Regions from separate parts of the Micromonospora sp. SYSU B005 genome, predicted to be linked through region 2. Evidence: predicted binding sites of a transcription regulator. Region 2 holds the regulator's gene; the other holds the start of a gene.
What was found. Region 2 encodes HrcA, which represses chaperone genes, less so after heat shock. Its sites were predicted from a motif close to GGTTNGCACNCTCNNNNNGAGNGTGCNAACC; they were not measured.
Positions count from the first base shown of each region.

Region 1 (6,048 bases), on a different contig from region 2:
CCGACGACCTTCTGCACCACCACGTAGCCGTCGTGGCCGGCGTTCTGGGCGATCCAGCGCAGCGGCTCGACGAGCGACTTGCGCACGATCGAGACGCCGACCTTCTCGTCACCGGTGAAGCCCAGGTCGTCGTCGAGCGCCGGCAGGATCTGGGCCAGGGCGGCGCCGCCACCCGGGACCGTACCCTCCTCGACCGCGGCCTTGGTCGCGGCGATGGCGTCCTCGATGCGGTGCTTGCGCTCCTTCATCTCGACCTCGGTGGCCGCGCCGACCTTGATCACGGCGATGCCGCCGGAGAGCTTCGCCAGCCGCTCGGCCAGCTTCTCCCGGTCCCACTCGGAGTCGGAGGCCTCGATCTCCTTACGGATCTGCGCGACCCGGTCGGCGACCTCGGCGGCCTGGCCGCCACCGTCGACGACAGTGGTGTTCTCCTTGTCGACCACGACGCGGCGGGCGGTGCCCAGCACCTCCAGGCCGACCTGGTCGAGCTTGTAGCCCAGCTCCGGGGCGACCAGCTCGGCACCGGTGAGGATCGCCATGTCCTGGAGCATCGCCTTGCGGCGGTCGCCGAAGCCGGGGGCCTTGACCGCGCAGACCTTGACGGTCTTGCGCAGCGCGTTCACCACGAGCGTGGACAGGGCCTGGCCCTCGACGTCCTCGGCGACGATGAGCAGCGGCTTGTTGTTCTGGAGGACCTTCTCCAGCAGCGGCAGCAGCTCCTCGATCGCCGAGATCTTCTGGGTGGTGATCAGGATGTACGGGTCCTCCAGGACCGCCTCCTGCGCCTCCAGGTCGGTGACGAAGTTCGGGGAGATGAAGCCCTTGTCGAACTGGAGACCCTCGGTCACCTCCAGCTCGGTGGTGAGCGCGGAGCCCTCCTCGACGGTGATGACACCGTCGCGGCCGACCTTCTCCATCGCCTCGGCGATCAGCTCACCGATGGCGGCGTCCTGCGCGGAGACGGTCGCGACGTGCGCGATCGACTCCTTGCTGGAGACCTCGACGGCCTTGCCGAGCAGCGCCTCGGAGACCTTGGCGGCCGCCGCGTCGATGCCCCGCTTCAGGCCGGTCGGGTTGGTGCCGGCGGCCACGTTGCGCAGGCCCTCACGGACCATGGCCTGGGCCAGCACGGTGGCGGTGGTGGTCCCGTCGCCGGCGACGTCGTTGGTCTTGGTCGCCACCTCCTTGACCAGCTGCGCGCCGAGGTTCTCGTACGGGTTGGTGAGCTCGATCTCCTTGGCGATGGTCACGCCGTCGTTGGTGATCGTGGGCGCACCGAACTTCTTGTCCAGGACGACGTTGCGCCCGCGCGGGCCGAGGGTGACCTTCACCGCGTCCGCGAGGGCGTTGACACCGTGCTCGAGCAGGTGCCGGGCGTCGTCCGAGAAGCTGAGGATCTTCGCCATCAGTATCCCTTCGAAGCGACGTTGCCCCGGCCCGGCGAGCCGGACCGGGGCAACGACACTGATCGGTTGCTTACTTCTCGATGACCGCGAGGACGTCGCGGGCGGAGAGCACCAGGTACTCCTCGCCGGCGTACTTGACCTCGGTGCCGCCGTACTTCGAGTAGAGGACGGTGTCGCCGACCTTCACGTCGATCGGCACGCGGTTGCCCTTGTCGTCGATCCGGCCCGGGCCGACAGCGAGGACGGTGCCCTCCTGCGGCTTCTCCTTGGCGGTGTCGGGGATCACGATGCCCGAGGCGGTGGTGGTCTCGGCCTCGTTCGCCTGGACCACGATGCGGTCCTCGAGCGGCTTGATCGCAACCTTGGTCGCGGTAGTCACGGGCATACCCTCCCGGGTACTTGGTGTCGTTGCCGGCCGGCACGCCGACCAGCGTCAATCTGCCACATGCCACCGGGCGGGGCCGTCGTCGCGGGTGCCGGTCCGCCTGGCGCTCAACCCCCGGGCACGAGGCTCGGGCGTTGGCACCCTCAGGGTGAGAGTGCTAATCGCAGGTTATTCCTCGGCTAGCACTCCGTCAAGGAGAGTGCCAACGCGTCGCCCTCCGTGTCGCGCCGGAACCGGGCCGGGAGAATGAGCGCGTGGATCTCGACCAGCTCGCCGCGCTGCGTACCCCCGAGGGGTCGGCGGCGCTCGCCGCGGCCGAGCGGGTGGCCGGCGGCGACCCGCTGGCGGCGGCGGCCGCGCTGCGCTCGGCCGGCATCCCCGGCGGGCTCGCGGCCGCGGCGCTGACCCAGGCGGAGCTGCGCCGCCGGGCGGCAGGCAAGTTCGGCCCGGTCGCGGCCGGGATGTTCCTCACCCGGGCGGGGCTGGAGCAGGCCACCCGCCGCGTGGTCGCGGACCGGCGCGCCGCGCGGCTGCGCGCCGCGGGCGTGACCACGCTGGCCGACCTGGGGTGCGGACTGGGGGCCGACGCGCTCGCCGCGGCCCGCGCCGGCATCCGGGTGTACGCGGTGGAGGCCGACCCGCTGACCGCCGAGATGGCCGCCGCCAACGCCGAGGCGGCCGGGCTCGCCGACCTGGTGACAGTCGAGTGCGGTGACGCCACGGCGTTCGACGTGAGCGGGGTCGACGCGGTGTTCTGCGATCCGGCGCGGCGGCGGGCCGGCACCGGGCGGCGCGTCTTCGACCCGAACGCCTACTCCCCGCCGTGGGACTTCGTCACCGGCCTGGCCGCGCGGGTGCCGCGCACCGCGGTGAAGGTGGCACCCGGGCTGGACCACGCGCTGATCCCGGGCGGCGCCGAGGCGGAGTGGGTGAGCGTGGACGGCGACCTGGTCGAGGCGGCGCTCTGGTGCGGTGACCTGGCCGAGGTCCCGCGCCGCGCCACAGTGCTGCGCGAGAAGGAAGGGCCCCTTCTTAACGCCTCCGGTAGTAAAAGGGTCCCTTCCTATCACCTAACCGGCACGGGCGCACAGGAGGCGCCGGTGGGACCGGTCCGGCGCTTCCTCTACGACCCGGATCCGGCGGTGGTACGCGCGCACCTGGTCGCCGAGCTGGCCACCGACCTCGACGCCACGCTCGCCGATCCGTCGATCGCCTACCTGTACGCCGACGAGGCCCGGCCCACCCCGTTCGCCCGCTGCCTGGAGATCACCGACGTGCTGCCGTTCTCGCTGAAGCGGCTGCGTGCCCTGCTGCGCGAACGCCGCGTCGGCCGGGTGGAGATCCGCAAGCGCGGGTCGGCGCTGGAGCCAGAGAAGCTGCGCCGTGACCTGCGGCTCTCCGGCGAGACGGCGGCCGACCTGGTGCTGACCCGGGTCGCCGGCGCCCCCACGGTGCTCGTCTGCCGGCCGGTTCCGGCCGGCGGCTGACCCCGGCGCGCGGTTTCGGCTCGCGGTGGGCCGATGACCGGGCTAGCTTGATCCGGTGGCGGGCCCTGGCACTCCGGCGATCGCGTTGCTGAGCAAGCGGAAGATCGCCCACAGCACCCACACCTACGACGTCTCGCCGGACGCGCCGAACTACGGCGCGCTCGTGGCGACCGCGCTCGGGGTGGCGCCGGAGCGCGTGTTCAAGTCGCTCGTCACCGAGGTCGACGGCGGGCTGACGGTGGCGGTGGTGCCGGTGACCGGCGAGCTGGACCTGAAGGCGCTCGCCGCGGCGGCCGGCGGCAAGCGGGCGGCGATGGCGGACCGCACGACGGCCGAGCGGGCGACCGGATACGTCCGCGGCGGCATCAGCCCGTTGGGGCAGCGCAAGCGCCTACCGACAGTCATCGACGCCTCCGCGCTGGCGCACCCGACGGTGTACGTCTCGGCGGGCCGCCGGGGGTTGCAGGTGCAGCTCGCGCCGACCGATCTGGTGGCGCTCACCGGGGCGACGACGGCATCGATCGCCGCCGCCTGAGCGGGCTCGTGACGGTGCGTGTGGGAGCGTTCCCGGAGCGCGCTCTCCCGGCGGTGTCCCGCGGGTGACAACCGCGTTGCTGAATTGTTACCGCCGCCAACAAACTTCTGACCTCGGCAGTCTTGCGGCGCATGGGAGGCGGGGAATACGTTGCCGGACACAACAAAACATCACCACTCCCCCACCTCCGAAAGGACCCTGCACATGCGCAAGGGCTTCCTCACCTTCGCGGCCGTCGGTCTCCTCGCGACCGGCAGCATGGCCGCCTGCGGTGACAACGGCGGTTCTTCCGACGAGGCCGGCGGCGGCTCCAACGCCAAGAAGCCGAAGATCGGCGTGATCCTGCCGGACAGCAAGTCCTCCGCCCGCTGGGAGGGCGCGGACCGCAAGTACCTGAAGGCGGCGTTCGACGCGGCCGGCGTCGAGTCCGACATCCAGAACGCGCAGAACGACAAGACCGCGTTCCAGACCATCGCCGACCAGATGATCACCAACGGCGTCAACGTCCTGATGATCGTCAACCTGGACTCCGGCACCGGCAAGGCCGTGCTCGACAAGGCCAAGTCGCAGGGCGTGGCGACCATCGACTACGACCGGCTGACCCTGGGCGGCTCCGCCCAGTACTACGTCAGCTTCGACAACGAGGCGGTCGGCAAGCTCCAGGGCGAGGGCCTGAGCAAGTGCCTGACCGACAAGGGCGTCAAGAACCCGTCGATCGCGTACCTCAACGGCTCGCCGACCGACAACAACGCCACCCTGTTCAAGAACGGGTACGACTCGGTGCTCAAGCCGAAGTTCGACTCGAAGGAGTACACCAAGGTCGCCGACGACCCGGTACCGGCGTGGGACAACGCGCAGGCCGCCACGATCTTCGAGCAGCAGATGACCAAGGCCGGCGGCAAGATCGACGGCGTGCTCGCCGCCAACGACGGTCTCGGCAACGCGGCCATCTCGGTGCTGAAGAAGAACAAGCTCAACGGCAAGGTCCCGGTGACCGGTCAGGACGCCACCAAGGAGGGCCTGCAGAACATCCTCGCCGGTGACCAGTGCATGACCGTCTACAAGGCGGTCAAGAAGGAGGCGGACGCTGCCGCCGAGCTGGCCATCGCGCTCGCCAAGGGCGAGAAGAAGGACACCGGCCAGACGGTCAAGGACCCGGAGGGCAACCGGGACGTGCCGGCCGTGCTGCTGGAGCCCAAGGCCATCTACAAGGACAACGTCAAGGACGTGGTGGCCGACGGCTACGTCACCAAGGAAGAGCTCTGCACCGGTGCCTTCGCGAAGCTCTGCACCGACGCCGGCGTGAGCTGACCCACCCGCCTCAGGCGGCGCCGCCCGGCACGGGTTCCCGTGCCGGGCGGCGCCCGCGCCGGACGGGATCCGAGACCTCCCTCCGCCCAAAGGAGAACCCCGTGTCCGCAACCCCCCTGCTGGAGCTACGCGGGATCGACAAGAGCTTCGGTCCCGTCCAGGTGCTGCGTGACGTCGCCTTCGCCGCGCACCCCGGCGAGGTGACCGCGCTCGTCGGTGACAACGGCGCCGGCAAGTCGACCCTGGTCAAGTGCATCAGCGGCATCCACCCCACCGACGCCGGCGAGTTCCTCTTCGACGGCCGGCCGGTGACCATCAACAGCCCCCGGGACGCCGCCGCGCTCGGGATCGAGGTCGTCTACCAGGACCTCGCGCTCTGCGACAACCTCGACATCGTCCAGAACATGTTCCTCGGCCGGGAGAAGCGCAGCGGCATCGTGCTCGACGAGCCGACCATGGAGCAGATGGCCGCCGAGACGCTCGCCGGGCTGAGCGTGCGCACCGTGAAGTCGCTGCGCCAGCACGTGGCAAGCCTCTCCGGCGGCCAGCGGCAGACAGTCGCCATCGCCAAGGCGGTGCTGTGGAACAGCCGGCTGGTCATCCTGGACGAGCCGACCGCCGCGCTCGGCGTCGCGCAGACCGCCCAGGTGCTGGAACTGGTGCGCCGGCTGGCCGACAACGGCCTGGCCGTGGTGCTCATCTCGCACAACATGAACGACGTCTTCGCCGTCTCCGACCGGATCGCCGCGCTCTACCTCGGCCAGATGGTCGCCCAGGTGAAGACCACAGACATCACCCACTCGCAGGTGGTCGAGCTGATCACCGCCGGCCGCTCCGGCAGCCTCGGCCTCACCGGCGAGCCGGGCGGCAACGGCGCCGCGCCCGCCGACACCACCCCAGGAGCCGTCCGATGACCGCCATCGT
Region 1 is NZ_JAXCFU010000001.1:461,317-467,364, forward strand. Features, by position in the region: gene groL (chaperonin GroEL) at 1-1,406, opposite strand, end outside; gene groES (co-chaperone GroES) at 1,477-1,791, opposite strand; gene SM452_RS02135 (THUMP-like domain-containing protein) at 2,046-3,278, shown strand; gene ybaK (Cys-tRNA(Pro) deacylase) at 3,334-3,813, shown strand; gene SM452_RS02145 (sugar ABC transporter substrate-binding protein) at 4,018-5,124, shown strand; gene SM452_RS02150 (ATP-binding cassette domain-containing protein) at 5,226-6,038, shown strand; gene SM452_RS02155 (sugar ABC transporter permease) at 6,035-6,048, shown strand, end outside.
Region 1: a site for HrcA is predicted at 1,924-1,954, ahead of groES (co-chaperone GroES). Genes of this name have one in related genera too.

Region 2 (6,048 bases):
TGGCCGCCGACGCCGAGGTGACCACCGAGGCCAACCCCGAGTCGGTGAGCCCGGAGTCGCTCAAGACGCTGCGGGCGGCCGGCTACACCCGGATCTCGCTCGGCATGCAGTCCGCCGCGCCGGGCGTGCTCGCGGTGCTGGACCGGCGGCACAGCGCGGGCCGGGCCACCGCCGCCGCGCTGGAGGCGCGCGACGCCGGGTTCGAGCACGTGAACCTGGACCTGATCTACGGTACCCCGGGCGAGACGGCCGACGACTTCGCCGCCTCGCTGGCCCAGGTGGTCGACGCGGGCGTGGATCACGTCAGCGCGTACGCCCTGATCGTGGAGGACGGCACCCGGCTGGCCGCGCGGATGCGGCGTGGCGAGCTGCCGTACCCCTCCGACGACGTGGCGGCGGACCGCTACCTGGCCGCGGAGGCCGCGCTCGGCGAGGCCGGGTTCTCCTGGTACGAGGTGTCGAACTGGGCCCGCTCGGCGGCGGCCCGGTGCCGGCACAACCTGCTCTACTGGACCGGCGCCGACTGGTGGGGCCTGGGCCCGGGGGCGCACAGCCACGTCGGCGGCGTGCGGTGGTGGAACGTCAAGCACCCCAGCGCGTACGCGGCGCGGCTGGCCGAGGGTGCCTCGCCGGCGCTGGCCCGGGAGCGGCTCAGCCCCGAGGAGCAGCACATGGAGGACGTGATGCTGCGGGTGCGGCTCGCCTCCGGTCTGCCGCTGGACGTGCTGGACGAGCCCGGCCGGGCGGGCGCCGAGCGGGCCAGGGACGCCGGGCTGCTCGACGCCGGGGCGTACGCGCGAGGGCTTGTGGTGCTGACGCTGCGCGGACGGCTGCTGGCCGACGCGGTGGTACGCGACCTGCTGCCGTGACCGGCACCGGCCGGCCGCCCCCTCGGCCGGCCGGCGGTGTCACTTGATGAAGTTGTAGGTCATCGGGTAGCGGTAGAGCACACCCTCGTTGGCCTTGATCCCGCCGATGATCCCGAAGATCAGCGGCACCAGCCAGACCAGCATCGGGACGAAGAACAGGATCCCGCAGGTGATGACCGTGACGACCCAGGCGAGGACGCTGGCGATGGTCCAGGTGATCTGGAAGTTCAGCGCCGCGACCGCGTGGGCGCGGACCGTCGGGGACTGCTGACCGCGGGTCATCATCGCGATGAGCGGGGCGACCCAGCCGAGCAGACCGCCACCGACGATGACACCGGCGGCGCCGCCGAAGTGCGCCACCAGGGCCCACGTCTTCTCGTCGTTGTTGGCGTAGGAGGCCGGGCCGTACCCGCCACCGGCGGGGTAGCCGGGCATGCCGCCCGGCGGGGGGTAACCACCCGGCGGGGGGTAGCCGCCGCCCGGGGGCGGGTAGCCGCCCGGGGGCGGATAGTCACCGGGCGGGGGATAGCCGCCGGCGCCCGGCGCCCCGGACAGTGGAGCGGTGGGCGGTTCGCTGCCCGGCGACGAGCCGTAGGGCGCCGACGGGTCGGGCTGGGGGCCGGAGTCCCCTGCCCCTGGAGGGCGAGGAGGTTCTGTCATGGTCGCCACGGTAGGGGCACCGGTCAACTCGCACCAGAGCGACACAGACCGACGATGACCGGCTGTTCGGCCCTGGTGGGCGGCGCTGTGTGGTGGGCCGCACCGCAGGTCCGTCAGGCGATCATCGCGTCGGCGGGGGTGCCGACGTAGACTGGCACTCGCTACAGTCGAGTGCCAGCCGCCCGGCGGATGCCGCGTGCCGGCCCGGCCGAGGTGCGTCAGGAGGTGGGGAATGGGTCTCGACGACCGCAAACTCGCCGTGCTGCGCGCGATCGTCGAGGACTACGTCGCCACGCAGGAACCGGTCGGCAGCAAGGCCCTGGTCGAGCGGCACCAGCTCGGCGTCTCGCCCGCCACCGTGCGCAACGACATGGCGGTGCTGGAGGAGGAGGGCTACATCCGGCAGCCGCACACCAGCGCCGGCCGGGTGCCCACCGACCGCGGCTACCGCCTCTTCGTCGACCGGCTGTCCCGGGTCAAGCCGCTCAGCCCGGCCGAGCGCCGGGCGATCGAGCGCTTCCTGGTCGGCGCCGTCGACCTGGACGACGTGGTGCACCGCACGGTCCGGCTGCTCGCCCAGCTCACCCGTCAGGTGGCGGTGGTGCAGTACCCGAGCCTGGCCCGGTCCAAGGTGCGTCACCTGGAGCTGGTGCCGATCTCCACCACCCGGCTGATGGTCGTCATGATCGCCGACACCGGCCGGGTCGAGCAGCGGCTGGTCGAACTGCCCGCCCCGGTGCCCGCCGACGACGTGACCGACCTGCGCCGGCTGGTGAACGAGAAACTCGTCGGCTGCCAGCTCGCCGAGACGCCTCCGCTGGTGCAGGCGCTCGTCGAGGAGTCCGCGCCGCATCTGCGCCCGGCCATGACGACGCTCTCCACAGTGCTGCTGGAGACCCTCGTGGAACGGCACGAGGAGCGCCTCGCGCTGGCCGGGCAGGCCAACCTCACCCGGGGTGGCCTGCTCGACTTCCAGGGTTCGCTGCGGCCCATCCTGGAGGCGCTCGAAGAAGAAGTCGTACTGCTCAAGCTGATCGGCGAGACCGAGCCGAGCACCACCCGGGTGCTCATCGGCGACGAGAACGAATTCGACAACCTGCGGGCCGCCTCGGTGGTCAGCACCGGCTACGGACCGGGCAGCACGATCGTCGGCGGGCTCGGCGTGCTCGGGCCGACCCGGATGGACTACCCCGGCAATATCGCCATGGTGAGGGCCGTGGCACGCTACGTGGGCGAACTGCTGGCCCAGAACTGACCAGTCAGGGCCGACGGCCGGTTCCGGCCGACGACCGGAGCGACGCGAGACGAACATGAGGACACCTAACGCAGTGGCCAGGGACTACTACGGCATTCTCGGCGTGAGCCGGGACGCCTCCGACGACGAGATCAAGCGCGCCTACCGCAAGCTGGCGCGGCAGTTCCACCCGGACGTCAATCCGGACCCGGAGGCCCAGGAGAAGTTCAAGGACATCAACGCCGCGTACGAGGTCCTCTCGGACGACCGGAAGCGGCAGATCGTCGACCTGGGCGGCGACCCGCTCGCCCCGGGCGGCGGTGGCATGGGCGGCCCGGGCGGGCCCGGCGGCGCCGGTCCGTTCGTCGGCTTCCAGGACATCATGGACGCGTTCTTCGGCGGCGCCGCGGGCGGCAGCCGGGGGCCGCGTCCGCGTACCCGCCCCGGCGCGGACGCGATCCTGCGCCTGGAGCTGGACCTCAACGAGACCGCGTTCGGCGTCGAGGCGCCGATCACCGTCGACACCGCGGTGCTCTGCACCACCTGCTCCGGCGCCGGCACCGCCGCCGGCACCCACCTGGCCACCTGCGAGGCGTGCGGCGGCCGGGGCGAGGTGCAGTCGGTGCAGCGGACCTTCCTCGGTCAGGTGGTCTCCGCCCGGCCGTGCACCGTCTGCCAGGGCTACGGCACCACCATCCCGCACCCCTGCCCCACCTGCGCGGGTGACGGCCGGGTACGCACCCGCCGCTCGCTGACCGTCAAGATCCCCGCCGGGGTCGAGGACGGCATGCGGATCCGCCTGGCCCAGCAGGGCGAGGTCGGCCCCGGTGGCGGCACCGCCGGTGACCTCTACGTCGAGATCCACGAGCGGCCGCACGACGTCTACTCCCGCAAGGGCGACGACCTGCACTGCCGGGTCACGGTGCCGATGACCGCCGCCGCGCTCGGCACCCGGCTGACCATCAAGACGCTGGACAGCGAGGAGACGGTCGACGTCAAGCCCGGCACCCAGCCCGGCAGCACGCTGCGGCTGCGCGCCCGGGGCGTACCGCACCTGCGCGGCACCGGCCGGGGTGACCTCTACGTGCACCTGGACGTGCGTACCCCGACCAAGCTCGACGCCGACCAGGAGCGGATGCTGCGCGACTTCGCCAAGACCCGCGGCGAGGAGGTCGCCGAGCTGACCAAGCAGGGCGGCTTCTTCTCCCGGATGCGCGACGCCTTCAACGGGCACGCCTGAGGTGTCCGCGCCGCTGTTCCTGGTCGAGGCGCTGCCCACCGGTGACACGCTGACGCTGGACGGCCCGGAGGGCCACCACGCGGCCACCGTGCAGCGGCTGCGCGTCGGCGAGGAACTGGTGCTCGCCGACGGCCGGGGCGGCACCGCCGCCGCGGTGGTCACCGCCGTCGGCCGCGGCACGCTCGACCTGCGGGTCACGAGCCGGGGGTACGCGGACGCGCCGGTGCCCCGGCTCGTCGTGGTGCAGGGCATCGCCAAGGGCGACCGGGGCGAACTCGCCGTGCAGGCGATGACCGAGGTCGGGGTGGACGAGATCGTGCCCTGGGCGGCGTCCCGCTCGGTGGCGCAGTGGCGCGGCGAGCGGGGCGAACGGGCCCGGCAGAAGTGGGTCGCGACCGCCCGCGAGGCGGCCAAGCAGGCCCGCCGCCCGTGGTTGCCGGTGGTGGCCGGCGCGCCGGACGAGTCCACCGCCTCGGTGGCCCGCCGGATCGCCGGTGCGGCCGGCGCGTTCGTGCTGCACGAGGGCGCGCAGGACCGGCTGACCACAGTCGACCTTCCGGCCGCCGGGGAGATCGTGCTGGTGGTCGGCCCGGAGGGCGGCATCGCCGACCACGAGCTGGCCGCGTTCGCCGAGGCGGGCGCCCGCACGGTCCGCCTGGGCCCGTCAGTCCTGCGCACCTCGACGGCAGGCGTGGCAGCCCTGACAGTCCTGGCCACCCGCCTGACCCACTGGTAAACCCGCGCGCCCCCCTCTTTGGTGCGCGCTGATCTTGCAGTTTCGGCCCGCGCGGCGCCCCTTTTGCGGCGTTTTGCCCGGGCCGGAAGTGCAAGATCGCGGGGGTCAGGAGCGGAGGTAGGAGGCGCCGTTCAGGTCGATGATGGTGCCTGCCGCCCACTCGGCCTCGGGGCTGGCCAGCCAGTGCACCGCCGCGGCGATCTCCTCCGGCCGGGCCACCCGGTGGAACGGGGACTGGGCGCGCACCGCCTCGCCCCGCTCGCTCTTCAGGTGCTCGTTCGTCATGTCGGTCTCGACGAAGCCGGGCGCCACGCAGGCCACAGCGATGCCGTACGGCGCCAGGGCCACCGCCAGCGACTGGGCCATCGCGTTCATCCCGGCCTTGCTGGCCCCGTACGCCGGGTTGGCCGGCTCGCCCCGGAACGCGCCCCGGGACGAGACGTTGACGATCCGGCCCCCGCGCTCACGCATGTGCTGCGCGGCGCACCAGGCGGCGTTCGCGGCGCCGACCAGGTTGGTGTCGAGCACCTCCCGCCACCGCGCCCGCCACTGCTCGTAGCTGCTCTCGAAGACCGGGTGCGGGGGATCGGCCGGCCCGAACACCCCGGCGTTGTTCACGAGTACGTCGAGGCCGCCGAGCCGCTGGGCCGCCTCGTCCACCATGGCGCGTACCGCGTCGGGGTCGGCCAGGTCGGCGCGGACCACCACGTGCCCGTCGCCGGGCAGTTCGGCGCGCAGTCGCTCCGCCAGCTCGGCCGAGTCCCGGTGGTGGATCGCCACCCGGTCTCCACCTGCGGCGAACGCCCGCGCCACCGCCCGCCCGATGCCCCGCGAGGCCCCCGTCACCAGCACCGCCCGTCCCGACATGGCGGCCATCCTGCCGCATCCTGCCGGTCCGCCCGGCGGTGCCCCCGCCACGCTCGCGGCGACGTCCTTACACTGCTGCGATGGACTGCCTCTTCTGCCGGATCGTCGCCGGGGAGATTCCGGCCACCATCGTCCGCGAGACCGCCACCACCCTGGCCTTCCGGGACATCGACCCGAAGGCGCCCACGCACGTGCTGGTGATCCCCAAGGAGCACTACGCGGACGTGGCCACGCTGGCCCAGGGCGCGCCCGAACTGGCCGGCGAGGTGCTCCAGACCGCCGCCGTGGTCGCCGAGGAGGAGGGCCTGACCGTGGACGGGTTCCGGCTGATGTTCAACACCGGCCCGTACGGCGGCCAGGAGGTCTTCCACGTGCACGCCCACCTGCTCGGTGGCGCGCCGCTCGGCCCGATGCTCTGCCGATGACCGACGTGTCCGACCGG
Region 2 is NZ_JAXCFU010000017.1:38,268-44,315, reverse strand. Features, by position in the region: gene hemW (radical SAM family heme chaperone HemW) at 1-869, shown strand, start outside; gene SM452_RS27065 (DUF4870 domain-containing protein) at 909-1,529, opposite strand; gene hrcA (heat-inducible transcriptional repressor HrcA) at 1,762-2,784, shown strand; gene dnaJ (molecular chaperone DnaJ) at 2,858-4,003, shown strand; gene SM452_RS27050 (16S rRNA (uracil(1498)-N(3))-methyltransferase) at 4,005-4,739, shown strand; gene SM452_RS27045 (SDR family NAD(P)-dependent oxidoreductase) at 4,845-5,606, opposite strand; gene SM452_RS27040 (histidine triad nucleotide-binding protein) at 5,687-6,031, shown strand; gene SM452_RS27035 (serine hydrolase domain-containing protein) at 6,028-6,048, shown strand, end outside.